4 regions of the Streptomyces sp. NPDC093984 genome follow, and region 4 is predicted to be linked to each of the others. Evidence: riboswitches for the same ligand, from Rfam matches in the RefSeq annotation. Region 4 holds a riboswitch; each other region holds the start of a gene.
The links. A riboswitch is a leader RNA that binds a small molecule or an ion and turns the genes downstream of it on or off. The one in region 4 is predicted to bind cyclic di-AMP.

Region 1: linked by a shared signal. The riboswitch ahead of ACIRC0_RS19395 (M23 family metallopeptidase) and the one ahead of ACIRC0_RS08385 (transglycosylase SLT domain-containing protein) in region 4 are both predicted to bind cyclic di-AMP.
Region 2: linked by a shared signal. The riboswitch ahead of ACIRC0_RS03060 (peptidoglycan DD-metalloendopeptidase family protein) and the one ahead of ACIRC0_RS08385 (transglycosylase SLT domain-containing protein) in region 4 are both predicted to bind cyclic di-AMP.
Region 3: linked by a shared signal. The riboswitch ahead of ACIRC0_RS30780 (transglycosylase family protein) and the one ahead of ACIRC0_RS08385 (transglycosylase SLT domain-containing protein) in region 4 are both predicted to bind cyclic di-AMP.

What each region holds. Positions count from the first base shown of each region.
Region 1 covers NZ_JBIWIM010000004.1:744,713-749,697, forward strand. Annotated here, with positions in the region: gene ACIRC0_RS19380 (dihydrofolate reductase family protein) at 1-51, shown strand, start outside; tRNA gene ACIRC0_RS19385 (tRNA-Met) at 169-242, shown strand; gene ACIRC0_RS19390 (PP2C family protein-serine/threonine phosphatase) at 709-1,914, shown strand; cyclic di-AMP (ydaO/yuaA leader) riboswitch at 2,126-2,282, shown strand; gene ACIRC0_RS19395 (M23 family metallopeptidase) at 2,294-3,316, shown strand; gene ACIRC0_RS19400 (aldo/keto reductase) at 3,405-4,349, shown strand; gene ACIRC0_RS19405 (PrsW family intramembrane metalloprotease) at 4,395-4,985, opposite strand, start outside.
Region 2 covers NZ_JBIWIM010000001.1:646,442-651,426, reverse strand. Annotated here, with positions in the region: gene ACIRC0_RS03070 (tyrosine-protein phosphatase) at 1-383, opposite strand, end outside; gene ACIRC0_RS03065 (alpha-galactosidase) at 572-2,644, shown strand; cyclic di-AMP (ydaO/yuaA leader) riboswitch at 2,968-3,124, shown strand; gene ACIRC0_RS03060 (peptidoglycan DD-metalloendopeptidase family protein) at 3,129-4,064, shown strand; gene ACIRC0_RS03055 (DUF6250 domain-containing protein) at 4,221-4,958, shown strand.
Region 3 covers NZ_JBIWIM010000011.1:36,900-41,884, forward strand. Annotated here, with positions in the region: gene eno (phosphopyruvate hydratase) at 1-1,253, opposite strand, end outside; gene ACIRC0_RS30780 (transglycosylase family protein) at 1,646-2,341, opposite strand; cyclic di-AMP (ydaO/yuaA leader) riboswitch at 2,346-2,512, opposite strand; gene ACIRC0_RS30785 (transglycosylase family protein) at 2,711-3,697, opposite strand; gene ACIRC0_RS30790 (cytochrome P450) at 3,879-4,985, opposite strand, start outside.
Region 4 covers NZ_JBIWIM010000002.1:127,413-132,397, forward strand. Annotated here, with positions in the region: gene ACIRC0_RS08375 (FAD-dependent oxidoreductase) at 1-986, shown strand, start outside; gene ACIRC0_RS08380 (HAD family hydrolase) at 1,257-2,069, shown strand; gene ACIRC0_RS08385 (transglycosylase SLT domain-containing protein) at 2,113-2,628, opposite strand; cyclic di-AMP (ydaO/yuaA leader) riboswitch at 2,633-2,797, opposite strand; gene ACIRC0_RS08390 (polyprenyl synthetase family protein) at 3,689-4,699, shown strand; gene ACIRC0_RS08395 (outer membrane lipoprotein carrier protein LolA) at 4,976-4,985, shown strand, end outside.

The DNA of each region.
Region 1 (4,985 bases), on a different contig from region 4:
CGGGCCAAGGCCCCGAACGCCCATCTGCTGCCCCCGGCCGACCGTTCCTGAGGAGCCTCCAAGGGGGCCAAGCAGCTCCGCGTACGGCCGGAAATCGCTGGTGGGACGGCATGGGGGTGAAACCCGTGCACTACCTGTCGCGCGCATGGCGTACACTGGAATCACCGACGCGGGGTGGAGCAGCTCGGTAGCTCGCTGGGCTCATAACCCAGAGGTCGCAGGTTCAAATCCTGTCCCCGCTACTGAAGGCCGAGGGCCGGAGTCCGAAAGGGCTCCGGCCCTCGGTGTTTCCCCGGCTCTCTTTCACCCACTGGCGGCTACTCCGCCCGGCCCACAGCGGTCGCCCCCCGCCGCCCTTCCGGGAAGCCTGGACGGGTGGTGCAGCAAGCAGGCGAGCGGTGGTCATGGGAGCAGGACGATCCCGACGAGCGGCGTGGGCCCGATGGGCCGTGTGAGGAGGAGGCCGAGGACCACGAGCGGTCGCGCGGGCGTCTCTCCGGCCGTCACGACGGGTCGGGCGGGCGTCCCTCCGGCCGTCACGACGGGCCGGGCGGGCGTCCCTCCGGCCGTCACGACCGGTCGGGCGGGCGTCCCTCCGACCGCGGCAACCGGTCCGCCGGGTGCCTCCCCGACCGCGAGGACCGCCTGTCGGGCCGATCCGGCCGATCCGCCCGGCTCCTCGGAGCCCCCGGAACCCCCGGAGCCCCCGTGCCCGACCCCGGCGCCCCGGTCTCCGCCCCCGGCGCGAGGCCCCTCCCGGTGCCGGCGCACGGAGGGGCCGAGGCGGAGGCCGCCACGGAGGCCGAGGAGCGGCGGATCTCGTACGCGCGGGCCTTTCTGCGGGCCCTGCCCGGGCTGCTGATCGTCGCCGGGGTCTGCTTCGACCTCTTCGCCCCGTTCGACTACGCGGCCGGCCCCCTCTTCACCGCCGCGCCGCTCGTCGCCGCGCCCCTGTTCTCGTTGCGCGGCACCGTTCTCACCGGCACGGCGGCCGTCGTCGTGGTCCTCGCGGTCCACCTCGGGCTCGGCGTGCTAGGAAAGGCGGGCGAGGTCACCGAGGTGGCCACGGTCGTCACCGTCGCCGCCCTCGCCGTCCTCATCAACGTTCTGGTCCGCCGCAACGTCGCCCGCCTCGCCTCCGCCCGCCAGATCGCCGAGGCCGCGCAGCGTGCGGTGCTGCCCGAACCCGCCGCCCGGATCGGCGGGCTGGACATCGCCGCCCGCTACGAGGCCGCGCAGGCCGACGCGTTCATCGGCGGCGACCTGTACACCGTCCAGGACTCCCCGCACGGGGTACGGCTCGTCGTCGGCGACGTGCGCGGCAAGGGCATGGGCGCCGTGACCGCCGTGGCCGTCGTGATCGGCGCCTTCCGGGAGGCCGCCGAACAGGAGCCGACACTCGAGGCCGTCGCCCAGCGCCTGGAGCGGGCGCTGTCACGCGACCGCGCCGGACGCGAGGGGCCCGACGCGTACGAGGGGTTCACCACCGCGGTCCTCGCCGAGATCCCGCACGGCTCCGGCGTCGTCCGCATCGTCAACCGCGGCCACCCCGCCCCGCTGCTCCTGCTCCCGGACGGTTCCCTGCGAGAACTTCAGGCCCGCGAGCCCGCGCTGCCGCTCGGCATGGGCGACCTCGGCGTCTGGCCCGACCGGGTGGAGGAGTGGGACTTCCCGCCCGGCTCGACGCTGCTCTTCCACACCGACGGCGTCTCGGAGGCACGGGACGCGCACGGCCGGTTCTACGACCCCGCCGTCCGCCTCGCGGGACGGGTCTTCCCCGGGCCCGGCGCCCTGCTGAGCACCGTCACGCGCGAGGTCGCCCGGCACACGGGTGGCCGCGGCACGGACGACATGGCTCTGCTGGCCGTGCGCCGGCCCGGGCGCCCCCTGAGCGCGGTGACGACGAGTGAGTGAGCCATGTCCTTCCGCATAACAACTGACGTACGGTCAATACCTATGAGGTCGCTGAGACGGGGGCGACTCGCCCGATTTCCTCCGTTCAGGCCATGAAAGTCCTGGTCGGCGGCGGGAACGGATCTGCCTGAACGGCTTGGAATACAGGCCTCGGGTCTATTAACGTTCGATAACGCAGCGCGGTCGTCCCAGCCGTCACCGAAGGCGGCTCCGTGCGCGCCTGCCGAATCCCGCGAGGGAACCGGGGAACCACCACCTTGGGGTGAATCACGCGGATACCGCCGTTCCGTACGGCCGGTATACGCGCGTAGGAGACCTTCCTGCTCCGAACCCGTCAGCTAACCCGGTAGGCGAGACGGAAGGAAAGGAGTGCGCCCACGTGGCGTTCAACCGGCCTGCCCAGAACACCTCGTTCGCCCCGAACGGTACTCAGACGCTCGACGTCGCACCCGGCATCGACGAGGGCCCCTGGGAGGAGTGGAACCCCACCGAGGACTCCATCCGCCCCGTCCGCGGCCGGCACCGCGTCGTCAAGCAGCGCGGGGGCGGGCTCGCCCGCAGCTCCACCGTCCTCGGCGTCGGTGTGATGGCCGCCGTCGGCGCGGGCGGCATGGCCACCGCGCAGTCCGGCAAGCCGCCCGTGTCCATATCCCTGCCGGACCTCTCCTCGGTCACGGAATCCGCCAAGGCGCTCATCGGCGACGACTCCGGCGCCCCCAAGAGCTCGGCCACCGCTCTCAGCAGCGTCGGCCGGACCGACGCCGGGGAGGCCACCGACGCCGCCGGTTCGAAGGGCGCGGGCGAGGCGCTGCGCGCACGGATCATCCAGCAGGCCGAGTCCCAGCAGGACCGGATCGCGCAGGCGGCGGCGCAGGCCGCCGAGGACGCCGCCGTGAAGAAGGCCGCCGCCGCGGCGGCCAAGGCGCAGGACGACGCGCAGGCCAAGGCCGCCGCCGAGAAGAAGCAGGCGCAGGAGGCCGCGCGGCTCGCCGCACTCGCCCGGCAGTTCACGCTGCCGACCTCCTCCTACACCCTCACCTCCCGCTTCGGCGACGCCGGTGCCATGTGGTCCTCCGGCTTCCACACCGGCCTGGACTTCGCCGCGCCCACCGGCACGCTCATCAAGGCCGTCCACAGCGGCACGATCACGGAGGCGGGCTGGGCCGGCTCCTACGGCTACCGCACGATCCTCACCCTCGACGACGGCACCGAGCTGTGGTTCTGCCACCAGTCGTCGATCAGCGTCACGGTCGGGCAGAAGGTCAGCACGGGCGACGTCATCGGCCGCGTGGGCGCGACCGGCAACGTCACCGGGCCGCACCTGCACCTGGAGGTCCACCCGAACGGCGGCGCCGCCATCGACCCGCTGGCCTGGCTGCGCGGCAAGGGCCTCAACCCCTGACCCCACCCCCGCGAAGAGCCTGATCGTTTGCAAGATCTTTGCGGGCTTCCCGGAAGACGCCGGCCCGGTCCGGGCGTTGGCACAGGGCATGACTTCTCTTCGCAAGCTGGGCTCTTCCGATCTCGAGGTCTTCCCGCTGTCCCTCGGCGGCAACGTCTTCGGCTGGACCGCCGACGAGACGCAGTCCTTCGCCGTCCTCGACGCATACACGGAGGCGGGCGGGAACTTCCTCGACACGGCCGACTCGTACTCGGCCTGGGTGCCGGGCAACAAGGGCGGCGAGTCCGAGACCATCATCGGCAAGTGGGTGAAGGCGCGCGGCAACCGTTCCGACGTGGTCATCGCGACCAAGGTCAGCCAGCACCCCGACTACCAGGGCCTGACCGCCGCCAACATCAAGGCCGCGGCCGACGCGTCCCTGCGCCGTCTGGACACCGACTACATCGATCTCTACTACACGCACTTCGACAAGCCGGAGGTGCCGGTCGAGGAGATCATCGGCGCGCTCGACGAGCTGGTGAAGGCGGGCAAGGTGCGCGCCATCGCCGCCTCCAACATCTCCGCCGAGCGCCTGAAGGAGTCCCTGGACTTCTCGGACCGCGAGAACCTGGCGCGGTACGTGGCGCTGCAGCCGCACTACAACCTGGTCTCGCGGGACACCTACGAGGGTGCGCTGCAGGACCTCGCCTCCCGTGCGGGGCTCGCGGCGGTTCCCTACTTCGCGCTGGCCTCGGGCTTCCTGACCGGCAAGTACCGGCCGGGTACGACGGTGGAGTCGGCGCGTGCGGAGGGCGCGGCCAAGCACCTGGCGACCGAGCGCGGGCAGCGGGTCCTGACGGCCCTGGACGAGGTCGCCGAGGCCCGGGGCGCCGAGATCCCGACGGTGGCGCTCGCCTGGCTGGCGGCCCAGCCGACGGTCGCGGCACCGATCGCGTCGGCGCGGACGGTGGAGCAGCTGCCGGCGCTGCTGGCCGTCGCGGACCTGACGCTGACGGACGAGGACGTGGCGAAGCTGACGGAGGCGTCGGCGTAGCCCGTCGGACGGCGGAATCCGGCGGTGCCGAGACCGCGTCAACTCCTAGGTGCGATAGGGGTTGTACTCCGGATACGGCACCGCCTGACCGTACTGCGGCATCGCAGGACCGTACTGCGGCACCGCCTGACCGTAGTGCGGCATCGCCGGGCCGTACTGCGGCGCCACCGGGCCGTACTGCGGCGTCCCCTGGAAGGCCGCGTGCCCGTACCCCGGCCACACCGGCGGAGCCACCGGTGCCGTCGCCCGGGCCGCATACGCCAGCGCCGGCCGCGCCACCTCCCGGCGCGCCCACAGCTCGGTCAGCAACTCCCGTTCCCGTACGACGAAATCGGCGCCCGTCCGCCCCCGGCGCCCCCGGTGGCGCAGGAACGCCAGCGACGTCGCGTACGCCTCGTACCGCGCGACCGACCGCGCCGCGTCCTTCCCGAACTGCTGCCTCGCGTACTCACGTGCCAGCCGCCGCGCCCGCATCGAACCGAGCACGAACGGCTCCACCGGCCCCATCCACCCGGCGACCACGTACGCGGGCAGCTCCTCCCGCACCGTCCGCAGCTCCCGCTGACGCGTCCAGATGACCAGCCAGGTCAGCAGCCCGAACGCGGGCACCATGAACGACGCGTACACCGCGAAGAA
Region 2 (4,985 bases), on a different contig from region 4:
TACGACAGGATCATCCTGTTCTCCGCCTTGCCGTCGGCGAGCAGCGCGCGCAGCTGCTCCAGGTCGCCGTCGCGGACCATCTTCCAGAACTCGGCGCCGTGCGCCGGGTCGGTCAGCGGCAGGTTGACGTTCCGCACGCCGGGCAGCTCGACGTCCGGGCCCTCCAGCTTCTTGTCCGCCGCGTTGCGGAAGTCGAAGATCGTGTGCAGGCCCAGTGAGGTGAGGAATGCCGCGTCCCGCTCCGTCGCGTGCGCGAGGTGGCCGCTGCGGAAGAGCACTCCGCGCCGCACCCGCCGCCCGTCCACGGTCGGCAGGCCACCCACGTCGCGGAAGTTGCGTACGCCGGTCAGCTCGGGCTCGGTAGACGGGACCTGCTGCGTCACGAGGGCTCCTCCCATCCGTCCGCCGGCGCTGTTCGCCGGCGGGCCGCGCCTCGACGATACGGCACCGTGTGATCAGGCGATCGTCCCCGGCAGGCGCCCGCGTGACGGACAGGCGTTGCCCCCGAGGCACCTCACACCCGATGATGTTGAGGCCTGATCGCACCTGTTCGAATCTGTGGGGGCATGTGATGCTGGAGATCGCCGCGGACGGCCGCACCTGGCTGCTGTCAGGGCCCACGAGCAGCTACGCCCTGCGGCTCGCCGAGGACGACACGCTGCTGCACCTGCACTGGGGCCCGCGGATCGCCCTCGCCGACGCCGAGGCGCTCGCGGCCCTGCCGGCACCGCCGTACCGGCCCTTCGAGTCCCCGCTCGACGGCCGCGAGGAGTACCCGGTCGAGGGCGGCCCCCGTTTCGTGCGCCCCGCCCTGTCCGTGCGCACCGAGGAGCGCCGCGGCACGGAGTGGGCGTTCGAGGCGTACGAGGCCGACGGCGACGAACTGCGGCTGCGCTTCACCGACGCCGGACTCCTGATCATCCTCCACTACCGGATGCGCGGCGATGTCGTAGAGCGCTGGGTGACCCTCGCCAACGACGGCCCCGCCCCCGCCGAACTCCTCCGCGCCGACTCCGCCACCTGGACCCTGCCCGAGCGCGAGGGCTGGCGCCTCTCCCACCTGCACGGGCGCTGGGCGGCCGAGTCCCGGCTGGTGCGGTCCGACCTCACCCACGGCGAGAAGGTCATCGGCAGCCGCCGCGGCCACACCGGTCACCAGCACCTGCCGTGGGTCGCGCTGGACACGGACGCCACCGAGGAGAGCGGCGAGGTCTACGGCTGCGTGCTCGCCTGGTCGGGCACCTGGCGGATCGCCGTCGCCCAGCTCCCGGACGCCCGGGTGCAGATCACCGGCGGCGCCGGGTACGACGACTCGGGTCTGCTGCTCCTCGCGCCGGGGGAGACGTACACCACCCCCGTCTTCGCGGGACTGTGGAGCGACGGCGGCCACGGCGGCGCGAGCCGTGCCTGGCACGCCTACCAGCGCGCGCACATCGTCCCGGACGCCGACCGGGACCGCCCCGTGCTCTACAACTCCTGGGAGGCCACCGAGTTCGACATCTCCGAGGAGCAGCAGGGGGCGCTGGCGCGGCGGGCGGCGGCCATAGGGGTGGAGCTGTTCGTGGTCGACGACGGCTGGTTCGGCACCCGTACCAGCGACCGCGCCGGGCTCGGCGACTGGCGGCCCAACCCGGACCGCTTCCCCTCCGGCATCAAACCGCTCGCCGACTACGTGCACGCCCTCGGCATGCAGTTCGGCATCTGGGTCGAGCCCGAGATGGTCAACCCGGACAGCGACCTCTACCGCGCCCACCCCGACTGGGTGCAGTACCAGCCGGGGCGGAAGCGGACGGAGTTCCGCAACCAGCTCGTGCTCAACCTCGCCCGCGAGGACGTCCAGGAGTACCTCTGGGAGCAGCTCGACGCCCTGCTCTCCAGCGCCCCGATCGACTATGTGAAGTGGGACTTCAACCGCTGCTTCACCGACGCCGGCTGGCCCGGCGAGCCCTACCCGCAGCGACTGTGGGTCGACCACGTGCGCGCCTTCTACGCCCTGCTGGACCGGCTGCGGGCCGCGCACCCCCATGTCGCCTTCGAGTCCTGCTCGGGCGGCGGCGGACGTGTCGACCTGGGCGTCATGAGCCGTACGGACCAGGTGTGGACCTCCGACAACACCGACCCGCTCGACCGACTCGCCATCCAGCACGGCTTCAGCCAGATCCATCCGGCCCGGGTGATGGCCGCCTGGGTCACCGACAGTCCGAACGCGATGCTCAACGGGCGGGTGAGCGCGCTGCGCTTCCGGTTCGTCAGCGCCATGGCCGGGGTGCTCGGTGTCGGCGGCGACCTCGCGCAGTGGACCGAGGAGGAGCTGGCCGAAGCGCGGGACTGGGTCGGCCTCTACAAGGAGATCCGGCCCGTGGTCCAGCGCGGTGACCTGTACCGGCTGCGGCCGCCGGCGGGCGGGTTGAGCGCGGTGCAGTACGTCCTCGGCGACGAGAGCGTCGTCCTCGCCTGGCTCCAGGCACAGCACTACGGCGAGCCGGTCGCCCCGCTGCGGCTGCGCGGCCTGGACCCGGCGGCGACGTACGAATGCCGGGAAACCGGCGAACTGCACCGGGGCGCGGTCCTTCTGCATCATGGGCTGCGGCCCGCGCTGCGCGGTGACTTCGATGCGACGGTCATCCGGCTGCGCCGGATCTGAATCTGCGTCTGAATTTGAAATCGTCGTGCCCGGATTGACTGATTCCTTGTAACTCGGCCTGGATGAAGGGCTTCTGAAGAGCCGGCACGTGAGCAGTGTCATAGGCGTGACGCTCCGCTGTTGCCATGTGCATGTAATTCGGTGATTGTCCAGGGAAATGGTGAAGCCCCGAGCCGCCGGATCGACGGAGCGTCACCGGGGGCTTGCGGTGAGGAGCATGAGAAAGGTGCGCGCCGGGAGGCGAACAGTTGTCGCTGCGCGTCCTGTTCGCTTACGTTCCCCATCCATCCGGACGGAACGCCGAATCCTGCCGCCGCCCGGAGCCCGCACACACACCCATGCCCGGCAGGAGCGGGGGACCCACAGGAACCATGCCTGTTCCGGTCTCCGGAACGGCTAGGGGTAAAGCCGTGCGTGAGCACGGCCGGACATCTCCAGTCCGCACCCGACAGCTCACCTCGCAGGCGCCGGAGAGGAATTCACCATGCCCGCGAAGGGTAAGCACCGCCGTCCCAAGCCCCGGCGTTTCACCCGTTCCCTCGCCGTCGCCGGAACCGGCGGCGCCGCGCTCGCGCTGCCCCTGGTCGGGGCGGCCGAAGCCCATGCCGCCACCCCGGCCTCGTCCGTTGCCGAGAAGGCCGCCACCGCCTCCCAGGAGACCGCCACCGCTTCCCAGGGGATTGCCACCGCTGCCGAGAAGGCCGCCACCGCGGTTCCCGTCACCGTGAAGCAGGGTGCGGACCGGGCGACCGGCAGCAGGACCTACACGGTCGAGGCCGGCGACTGGCTGGAGAAGATCGCCCGCGAACAGCACGTCGACGGCGGTTGGCACAGGCTCTACGAGGACAACCGCTCGGCCGTCGGCTCCGACCCGTCGCTCATCCACCCGGGGCTGAAGCTGACGTTGGACGGCGCCCGGGCCGCGACGAGGACGACCACCCCGCCGGCCGCAAAGTCCAAGCCGTCCAGGGCCGTCACGAGGAAGGCCGCCAGGACCGCCACGGTCTCCGCCGGTTTCACCCTGCCCGTCACGGGTGCCGTCCTCGGCACCGGTTACCACGTCGCGGGCGGCATGTGGTCCAGCGGCCACCACACCGGAGTGGACTTCGTCGTCCCGACCGGCACCAGCGTGCAGGCCGTCGCCGCGGGCACCGTGGTCGCCGCCGGCTGGGGCGGCGCGTACGGCAACCAGGTCGTCATCAGGCTCGCCGACGGCCGCTACGCCCAGTACGCCCACCTGTCCCACATCTCCGTCGCCGCCGGCCAGACCGTCGCCGAGGGGCAGCAGGTCGGCCGGTCCGGCGCGACCGGCAATGTCACCGGACCGCATCTGCACTTCGAGATCCGCACGACCCCCGACTACGGGTCGGACGTCGACCCGGTGGCCTACCTGCGCTCCCACGGCGTGACCGTCGGCTGACGCCACCCGCCGCGATTTTCCGCGAGGCCGGGCCCCGTTGGGGGTCCGGCCTCCGGCGTTCACGCGGTCTCGACAGGAGTGCGACCACGGCCCACAGTGATCGGGAGCAAGCGCTTTCTGAATGTGCCGCCGCGCCCACCCAAGGAGTCGTACCGCATGACGACCACTCGCAGAGCCTTCGGAGCACTCGCCTCCGGTGCCGCCCTGGCCGCGCTCGCACCGGCCGCGACCGCGAACGCCGCGCCCCGCCACCGCCGGGGGCGACTCCTCGCGTACGACGACTTCCGGCACGGACTCGGACAGTGGGCCGTGGAACTGCAGGACGGCGGCACGGTCACGGCCGACCGCGGGGTGCTCGACATCGACGTACCGAGCGGCGCCACGGTCTGGTTCCGGCAGCGGCTCCAGGGGCCGTACGTCCTCGGGTACACGGCGACCGCGGTCTCGGCCGGCGGCGCGAACGACCGTGTCTCCGACCTCAACAACTTCTGGAACGCCGTCGACGTCCGCTCCCCGGACGACCTGTTCGCCACCCCGCGGGGCGGCGCCCTGGCCGAGTACGACTACCTGAAGACGTACTACGTGGGCTACGGCGCCAACTCCAACACCACGACACGAATGCGCCGCTACGTGGGCGAGCCGGGCGTCCGCCCGCTGGTCCACGACTACACGCAGCCGCTGCTCGTCGCGGGCGAGCCGAACCACGTCCGGATCGTGTCCGACGGCAGCCGGGTCCAGTGGTGGAACAACGGCCGCCTCGTCTTCGACTACGTGGACTCCGAGCCGTACACAAGCGGGCACTTCGCGTTCCGGACGGTCTGGAGCCACTTCCGGATCACCGGGTTCAGCGTCCGGCGGCTCGCCCAACACCCCCGATCAGAGGCCTATTCCTGATCGGCGCAGATGCGGCGAGTGGTTTAT
Region 3 (4,985 bases), on a different contig from region 4:
GCGTACACCGCGGCGTCGTCGAGGATCTCCTCGATGCGCAGCAGCTGGTTGTACTTGGCGACGCGCTCGGAGCGGGCCGGGGCACCGGTCTTGATCTGGCCGCAGTTGGTGGCGACGGCCAGGTCGGCGATGGTGACGTCCTCGGTCTCGCCGGAGCGGTGGGACATCATGCACTTGAAGCCGTTGCGCTGGGCCAGCTCGACGGCGTCCAGGGTCTCGGTCAGCGAACCGATCTGGTTGACCTTGACCAGCAGGGCGTTGGCCGCGCCCTCCTCGATGCCGCGGGCCAGGCGCTCGGGGTTGGTGACGAACAGGTCGTCGCCGACCAGCTGGACCTTGTCGCCGAGCTTGTCGGTGATGACCTTCCAGCCGGCCCAGTCGTCCTCGAACAGCGGGTCCTCGATGGAGACGAGCGGGTAGGCCGCGACGAGCTCCTCGTAGTACTCCGTCATCTCGGCGGCGGAGCGCTCCTTGCCCTCGAAGAGGTACTTGCCGTCCTTGTAGAACTCGGAGGCGGCGACGTCCAGGGCGAGGGCGATCTGCTGGCCGGGGGCGTATCCGGCCTCCTTGATGGCCTCGAGGATGAGGTCGAGGGCCTCGCGGTTGGAGCCGAGGTTCGGCGCGAAGCCGCCCTCGTCGCCGAGGCCGGTGGCGAGGCCCTTGCTCTTCAGGACCTTCTTCAGCGTGTGGTAGACCTCGGTGCCCCAGCGCAGCGCCTCGGAGAAGGACTCCGCGCCGATCGGGGCGATCATGAACTCCTGGATGTCCACGTTGGAGTCGGCGTGCGAGCCGCCGTTCAGGATGTTCATCATCGGCACCGGCAGCAGGTGCGCGTTCGGGCCGCCCAGGTAGCGAAACAGGGGCAGGTCGCTGGCCTCGGAGGCGGCGTGGGCGACGGCGAGGGAGACGCCGAGGATCGCGTTGGCGCCGAGGGAGCCCTTGTTGTCGGTGGCGTCCAGGTCCATCATCGCCTGGTCGATCAGGCGCTGCTCGGTGGCGTCGTAGCCGACCAGCTCCGGGCCGATCTGCTCGATGACGGCGAGGACGGCCTTCTCGACACCCTTGCCCTGGTAGCGGTTGGGGTCACCGTCGCGGAGCTCGATGGCCTCGAAGGCGCCGGTGGAGGCGCCGGACGGGACGGCGGCACGACCCGTGCTGCCGTCGTCGAGGCCGACCTCGACCTCGACCGTGGGGTTGCCTCGGGAGTCCAGGATTTCCCGGGCTACGACGACGTCGATGGACGGCACGAGCATCTCCTTCTTGGATGTGACGCTGGAAGTGCGGGGCTGTCTGCCTTGCGGCTGTGCCTTGCGACTAGAGCCTAACCGCCCCGGGCTGTCGGCCGGCCTACCGACCGTCCCGTGGACAAGGTGACGGTACACATTGTTCCTGCCCGGAACAAAGAGCCGGGGAAAGGTGGGGTGAAATCCGCGCGGCCGGGCGGCGAAGCGGCCGGAGGACAAGGGACCGGAGGACAAAGGGGCCGTAGGACAAAGGGGCCGGACAGCAGAAAGCCCCGCTCCGGCGCGTACGGGGGAACACGCACCGGAGCGGGGAGCCCGTGGGGACGGGGGTGGGCCCTCACGTGACCCCCACGGTGGGGGTCACGACTGGGAGGGGCCGCGGTCCGGCTACCGGGTGGCTGTCACTTCAGGTGCAGCTGCTGGCCCGGGTAGATCAGGTCGGCGTCCTGGACGATGTCCTTGTTCAGGTCGAAGAGCTTCTTCCAGCCGCCCTGGACGTGGTGGCTCGCGGCGATCGAGCTGAGGGTGTCGCCCTTGACCACCTTGTACTCGCCGTCGCCCTTCTTGACCTTCTGGCCGGTCGGGGTGGTGACGGTCTTCTTCGGGGCCGGGCGCTGCGCGGAGCGGTTGGCCGCCTGCTGCTCGGTCGAGCGGGTGGTGGTGCTCTTCGGGGTGGTGCTCTTCGCGCCGCTCGAGGAGCCGGTGGCCGCGGAACCGTTGTACGTGGCGCTGGTCAGGCCCTTGCCGCACACCGGCCAGGCGCCCTTGCCCTGGCCCGCGAGGACCTTCTCGGCGACGGCTATCTGCTGGCCCTTGGTGGCCAGGTCGGCGCGGGAGGCGTAGGCGGTGCCGCCGTACGCGGCCCAGGTGGAGTTCGTGAACTGCAGACCACCGTAGAAGCCGTTGCCGGTGTTGATGTGCCAGTTGCCGCCGGACTCGCACTGGGCGACGGCGTCCCACTGGGCGGCGGTGGCCGCGGAGGCGTTCCCGGCCGCGAGGAGCGGGCCTGCGATGGCAGCGCCGGCGACACCGGCGAGCGCGATGGCACGGGTGGCCTTGGACGAGCGGCGGTGCTTACCGTTGCCGGAACACAGCATGGTTCGTTCCCCTCACCGACGCCTGCGAGGTGAGCTGTCGGGTTCGGGCCGGTTGAGTTGCCCGGCCGTGCCCCTTGCGGGACACGGCTTCACCCCGAGCCGCTTCCGGTCAACTCCCGGACGCGGCGCCTACCTTGGGTCCCCCGCTCCTGCCTACGGCGCTTGACGCGACGACTGTTCCCGTACGGCCGCTGGCAGGATTCGGCGTTGCGACCGCAGGGGCTCGCTGTGGCGAGCGATCACGACCGTAAGCAGTCGATCGCCGGAATTTCAAAGACGATCAGGGCTTATGAGACCCATATCTCACTTTCACCAAACAGGACATTCAGCGCGAAGTGGGTCGCGAACTTCCGCCATACAAGGGGCAGTTCAGGACGACCCGCCGGTCGGGTCGGCGTCGAGGGCAAGGCTCTGACCGGGGAGGATGAGGTTCGGATCGGCACCGACCGTCTGCTTGTTCGCCTCGTACAGCGACGTCCATCCGCCGCTGACGTCAAGGGAGTCGGCGATGGACGACAGATTGTCCCCGGGGCGGACGGTGTACGAGCCGTCGACGGCGTCGCGCGCGTCCGCGGTGCCGCGTGAGGCGTGCCGGCCGGACGCGTCCGACGTACGGCCGCCCGCGGCACTCTCCTCGGCGCTGTCGCCGCGATGACGGCCGGCACCCGAGGCCTCGGCCGAACTCGCCCCCGAGGAGGCATCGTTCTGTGCCGACTTGTCCGACTCATCGTCCTTCGTCGTGGCCGTCGGCGCGCTACCGGACTCCTGTGCGCTCTTGGCGGTGTCGGCGGTCGACCCCCCGGACGAGGGCGAGGGTGAGGAGGGCAAAGCGGATGAAGAGGATGAAGAAGGCGACGAAGTGGTCGACGCGGACGATCCGGGCGAGTCAGACAGGCCGGAGTCGAGGCCGGAATCGGAGGACGATCCGCCGTGGGACGACGAGTCCCCGGCGACACCCGTGTCGACGTCGGCGGAGCCGGAGTCCTTGCTCAGGCCGTTCAGCAGGCCGCAGGTGCCCCAGACCCCGACGCCCCGGGCCGCCAGGACCTTCTCGGCGACCGCGATCTGCTGCGAGCGGCTCGCCTGGTCGGGGGTCGGCGCGTAGTCGAGACCGCCGTACTTGTCCCAGTCGTCCTGCGTCAACTGCAGCCCGCCGTAGTGGCCGTTGCCGGTGTCCGCGCTCCATGAGCCGCCGCTGACGCACTCCGCGACCTGGTCCCAGGTGGTGCCGGTGGCCGCGCTCGCGCCGGTGGCGCCGAGCAGCGGGATCGCGATCGCTGATCCGGTCACCCCTGCCGCGACGAGGAGAGCCGGAGCCTGACGGGGGCGACGGTGACGACCGTTCCCGGAGAGCATGCGGTTGCCTTTCACACGACAGCATCGACCGACGCGACGGCCGTGGCGTGCGGACCGCCGCGTTGCTGCGTGAACGTATCGGCACTAGATCGCTTGTCACAAGTTAATGCAGCGCAGATCACGTGAAGATCACAGAGGTGAGATCCTGTCATCTTCTTGTGACCGTCGGAGTGTTCGCATGTCATGTCCGGATGTCGGCGGGAGCTTCGTGACCTTTCTCCGGTACCGGTGTGAACGCCACGGGCAGCGTGCGCAGGCCCCGCATGATGAGTCCGCCGCGCCGGCGCAACGCGGACGGGTCGACCGCGAGCCGCAGGTCCGGCAGGCGCGTCAGGAGCGTGGCGAGCGCCGTCTGTCCCTCCAGGCGGGCCAGGGGCGCGCCCAGGCAGTAGTGGATGCCGTGCCCGTACCCGAGGTGCTGGTTGTCGCGGCGGGAGAGGTCGAGGACGTCCGGGTCGGCGAACCGCGACGGGTCCCGGTCCGCGGCGGCCAGGACCACCAGGACGGGGTCGCCGGGGGCGATGTCCTGCCCGCCGATGGTGAGCGGCCTTGTGGCGAACCGCCAGGTGGCCAGCTCCACCGGGCCGTCGTAGCGCAGCAGCTCCTCGACGCCCGTCTCCAGCAGGTCGCGTTCCCCGGCGGCGAGCGACCGCTGCAGACGGGCCCGCTGCCCGGGGTGCCCGAGGAGCGCGAACGTGCCGTTCCCGATGAGGTTGACGGTGGTCTCGAACCCGGCGAAGAGCAGGATGAAGGCCATCGCGGCGGCCTCGTTCTCGGTGAGGTGCTCGCCGTGGTCGGAGGCGCGGATCAGCCCGGAGATGAGGTCCTCGCCGGGGCCGGGCTCGGCGGGCAGCGCCAGGCGCTTGCGGTGGATGAGGTCGGCGAGGTAGCCGCGCATCTTCTTCACGGACCGTGCGACGCCGCCCCTCGGTCCTCCCCCGTGGCGGATCATCATCCCGGCCCAGTCCCGGAAGTCGTCCTGGTCCTCGCGCGGGACGCCGAGCATGTCGCAGATGGCGTAGATGGGGAGCGGGAAGGCGAACTCGTGGATGAGGTCGGCCTCTCCCCTGCCCGCGAACCGGTCGATGAGCTGGTCGGTGAGTTCCTGGACCCGCGGCGCGAACTCCGCGACACGCCGGGGCGTGAAGGCCTTGGAGACGAGCCGGCGCAGCCGGGTGTGGTCCGGCGGGTCGATGTTGAGCAGATGGGTCATCAGCTCGGCCTTGCGCTCGCCGGGGATGCCGGTCTTGCCCTTGGCGTGCGCGGGCTCGTCGTGATGCGCCGGGTT
Region 4 (4,985 bases):
CGGGCGTCCGCCGGCTGGTGACGGACGAGGACATCATCCCGGTCGAGACGTTCATCGCGTACGGGGAGTGGTTCCAGCAGAAGCTGGTGCCCGAACTGGAGCGGGTCCGGGTGGTCTCCGTGGACCGCCGCAAGGGCGGTGGCTTCGATCTCAAGCTGGACTCGGGCGAGTTGTTCACCGCTCGGGCGGTCGTGGTGGCGACCGGCCTGTCGGGCCTCGCCCACCTCCCGCCGGAGCTGGCCGCCGCGGCAGCCGACGGCCCCACGCCCACCGGCCCGGTCTCGCACAGCTCCCAGCACCATGACCTCAGCAGGTTCTCCGGCAAGGAGCTGCTGGTCGTCGGCGCCGGCCAGTCCGCGCTGGAGACGGCGGCGCTGGCGGCCGAGGCGGGCGCACGGGTGCGCGTGGTGGCGCGCGGGAGCGGCAAGGTCGCCTTCGGCGCTCCCCCGTGGGACCAGCCGAAGCTGCGCCCCGAGTCGCCCTTCGGCCGTGCCTGGTCCCTGTGGGCGCTCAGCTACTACCCCCACCCGTACCGCTTCCTGCCCACCCAGACCCGCCACTACCTGGTGCGTCGCGTCCTCGGCCCGCTCGGCGCGTGGTGGCTGCGCGACCGCTTCCAGGAGAACGTGCAGGTGCGTGAGGTCGAAGGGATCATCCGTGCGTCCGTGGCGGACGGCAGCCCGGCCCTGACGGTCCGGACCCACACGGGCCGCACGGAGAAGATGACCGCGGACCACGTCATCGCCGCGACCGGCTACCGCGTGGACATCTCCGCGATGGACTTCCTGGGCCACGAACTGCGCACACGGCTGGCGGTGAGCCGGGGCGCCCCGAAGCTCGGCGCGGGCTATGTGTCCTCGGTCCCGGGCCTGTACTTCACGGGCCTGCCGGCGGCGGCCTCGTACGGGCCGGTGATGCGATTCGTCTGCGGCACGGAGTTCGCGTCGCCGCGCCTGGCGAAGCACCTGGCGACGGCTCACGGCTGACACCGGCCGGCCACCGGAGCACCCCGTGGCCCTTCCCCTCGGAAGGGTCACGGTTGTGGAGTCGGATGCCGACCGGTTCTCGGCAGGAGGGCCGGAGATCGGCCGGCGGTCGACAGACGCCCGGAGGTCGGCCGGTTATCGGCAGGGGGCCCGGAGGCCGGCCGTGGGTCAGTCGTGGGTCAGCCGTGGGTCGGCCGGTTCACGACTGGTGGCCGGACGTCAGTTGGTTCGCGGTGAATGGCGGGGGTGTTCCATCCGTATTCTCTGATCATGGCCGCACCCCTCGCATATTCACTCATCGCCACTGACCTGGACGGGACGCTGCTGCGCGGTGACGACACGCTCTCCGACCGGTCCAGGGACGCGCTGGCGCGGGCCGCCGCGGCCGGCGTGCAGCACCTCGTGGTGACGGGGCGTCCGGCCCCCAGGGTGCGGCCGCTGCTCGACGACCTGGGCGGCAGGGGGCTCGCGGTGTGCGGACAGGGCGCGCAGGTGTACGACGCCGGCGCGGACCGGCTGCTGTTCTCCGTCACCCTGGACCGGGAGTTGGCCGAGACCGCGCTCGGCAAGATCGAGGCCGAGGTGGGGCAGGTGTACGCGGCCGTCGACCAGGACGGCGTGGACGGGCTCACGCTCATCGAACCCGGCTACCGGATGCCGCACCCCACGCTGCCCGCGGTGCGGGTCCAGCGGCGCGACGACCTGTGGTGCGCGCCCATCAGCAAGGTGCTGCTGCGCCATCACACCCTGACCGACGACGAGTTGGCGACGGCGGCGCGCAGCGCGGTCGGTTCGCTGGCGACGGTCACCATGTCCGGGCCCGGCACGGTCGAACTCCAGCCGTGCGGCATCACCAAGGCGACGGGGCTCGCGCTCGCCGCCGAGTATCTGGGCCTCGGGCCGTCCCGGACCATCGCGTTCGGTGACATGCCGAACGACATCCCGATGTTCGACTGGGCCGCGCACGGCGTCGCCATGGCGAACGCACACCCCGAACTCAAGGCGGTCGCCGACGAGATCACGAAATCGAACGAGGACGACGGCATCGCCGTCGTCCTCGAACGACTCTTCAGGGGCCGCTAGACCTCGGCTTCAGCCTCAGCCCCGGTACGCGCGGCGCACAGCGTCAGTACGCGCCGTGGACGTTGTCGATGGAGCCGTACCGGTGGGCGGCGTAGTTGCACGCGGCCGTGATGTTCGCCACCGGGTCGTAGATGTTCCAGGACGTGCCCGGCACGTGGTACGCGCGGAAGGTCGGGTCGATGACCTGGAGGAGGCCCTTGGACGGGATGCCCATCCGGGCGTTGGAGTCCCAGAGGTTGATGGCGGACGGGTTGCCCGACGACTCGCGCATCACGTTGCGGTAGATGCCGTAGTAGGAGCCGGGGATCCTGTGCTGCCGCATGACGACCAGCGACTGACGGATCCAGCTGTCGAGGTTTCCGGCGCGCGTCGTCACGGTCTTGGCGGCGGCGGTCGTGGTCGTCGCGGAGGTGGGGGTCGCGGCGGAAGCGCTGGTCGCTCCCAGGACCGGAAGGGCCAGAACGGCGGCACCCGTCCCCGCGACAGCGAGGGCACGGGTGAGGCGCGCGGCCTTGGAGCGGCGGTCCCGACGGCGTGCGGGCAGGGCGAAAGCGGGCATGTCGTAGTCCTCTCCGGCGCCTGCGAGGTGAGCTGTCGGGTTCGGGCTGGGAGGTGCCCGGCCGTGTCCTCGGTGTCGAGGCATCGGCTTCACCCCAAGCCGTTCCGGCGCTGTGTCCGGTCCGGCGACTTACCTGGGTCCCCCGCTCCTGCCGTGGTGGTCAATGGATCGCGGGCGGCGGCAGGATTCGGCGTTCCGCTCGGATCGATTGGGAAGGTATGCGAGAGCACATGTCGGGAACAAGCCTGGAAGTCACACTGCGAGGTAAATGACCATGAAATGCGGGAATAAGGGATGTGATCCATTTTGTTGAACAGAGTTCAACTTGGCATAAGCAAAGGGGAAGTTGAGATTCCGCATGCTCCGCACCGCCTTCCGGCGGCGTGAGCTAACTCACTCGCGCTTTCCTTGATCGCCACCCGTAATTCAGGGCCCTGGGGCGGCAATTCGGACAAAAGGTTCGGCGTCCGTCTTCGATGGCGGTATTTATGGGGGCGAATTGCGGCAATTCGGACATCGTTCGGGTCTACGGGAACTCTCCATCTCCGGATCCGAAGGCGTGACCGACGTCACTCGTCATGCCATCTCGTCACGCCCTGCGGATCTGTACGCGCGCGTGCCTCGGGTTCCGCGCGCCCCCGTCAGGACCGGGTGTGCGCCCGGCCGGGTGATGGTGCCGGGCGGGGCGGCCGGGGGCCGCGTGACCCTGCGGAGGCCTTGGGGGTGCCGGGCTGCTCCGGAGGCGGGATGCGAGGGGGCGTTTCAGGGGACCGGTGCGCGTCGCCGGCCACCGGGAGGGGCAGCTTTCCGCTATGTCGCTCCAAACCCGCTCGTATCACCTGATCAAGAACATGCCTCTCGTGATCCGATACGGCCCGGCCTGGAACAGCGGGCACTCGTGGTGATCGAAACCCGACCGGATACGCTGACTTGAGTGATGGCGGCGACAGATCGACAAACTCGGTGAGCCGAGTCGTCCAGGCGACGCCATCGATCAAGTGACCGACCTCGATACCGACCGTGTGATCGTCAGCAGACGTCAGCAGACAGGAGACCTCACGTGACCGTCGTCGGGCCGTTCGGGCTGAGCGTGCGGGACCAGGCTCTGGAAGCCGATGTCCAGGCCGGATTGGCCGCTGTCGAGGAAGGGCTGCTCGACGCCACGAAGAGCGAGGTGCCCTTCATCACCGAGGCCGCGCAGCATCTCGTACGCGCGGGCGGGAAGCGGTTCCGGCCGCTGCTCGTCATGCTCGCGGCGCAGTTCGGTGACCCGTACGCGCCGGGGGTCGTCCCCTCGGCCGTGGTCGTGGAGCTCACCCACCTCGCCACGCTGTACCACGACGACGTGATGGACGAGGCCGATGTGCGGCGCGGGGTGGCCAGCGCGAACAGCCGCTGGGGCAACTCGGTGGCGGTCCTCACCGGCGACTTCCTGTTCGCCCGCGCGTCCCACATCCTGGCCGACCTCGGCCCGGAGGCGGTCCGCATCCAGGCGGAGGCGTTCGAGCGGCTCGTCACCGGCCAGATCCTGGAGACGGCGGGCCCGCGGGACGGCCGTGACCCGGTGGAGCACTACCTCGACGTCCTCGCCGGCAAGACGGGCTCCCTGGTGGCGGTGGCGTGCCGCTTCGGCGCGATGATGTCGGGCGCCGACGAGACGGTCGTGGACGTGCTGACGCAGTACGGCGAGCGTCTCGGCGTGGCGTTCCAGCTGGCCGACGACGTCCTGGACATCGCCTCCGACTCCCACGAGTCCGGCAAGACACCGGGGACGGACCTGCGCGAGGGCATCGCGACCCTCCCGGTCCTGCGCCTGCGCGAGCGGGCCCAGCGGCACGGGCTGCCGGAGGACGTCGCCCTGTGCGAGCTGCTGGAATCCGACCTCACGGACGACGCCCGCCACGCCGACGCCCTCGCCCGCCTCCGGGTCCACCCGGCCCTCGAGCAGGCCCGACGCGACGCGGTCCGCTACGCGGAGGACGCCCGTTCGGCTCTGGCCCCGCTGCCGGACTGCGGCGCGAAGGCGGCCCTGACGGACATGTGCGACGCGGTGGTGCACCGGGCGGGGTGACGCGCCAGGCGTCCCCCTGAGCCCCGCGCCCGGCGTGTGCCACGTCACACGTCCTTCGGCGCGCCCTGCCGACCCCTACGGGTGGGGCGCCGTGTCCCGCCCGTCATGTCATACCCCAGAAGTACGCGGAGTTGGCCCCGCGGTCTGACGCTTCCCTCCCGGTGATTTGGTCATATGGAGAGGACCACCTCACAGGAGTCCGGGGGAGAATGGCGGCGCAGGGGTGGACGAGTGCACGGACAGCAGGCCGCCGCCGACTACGGAGGTAAGGCACACATGGCACCGT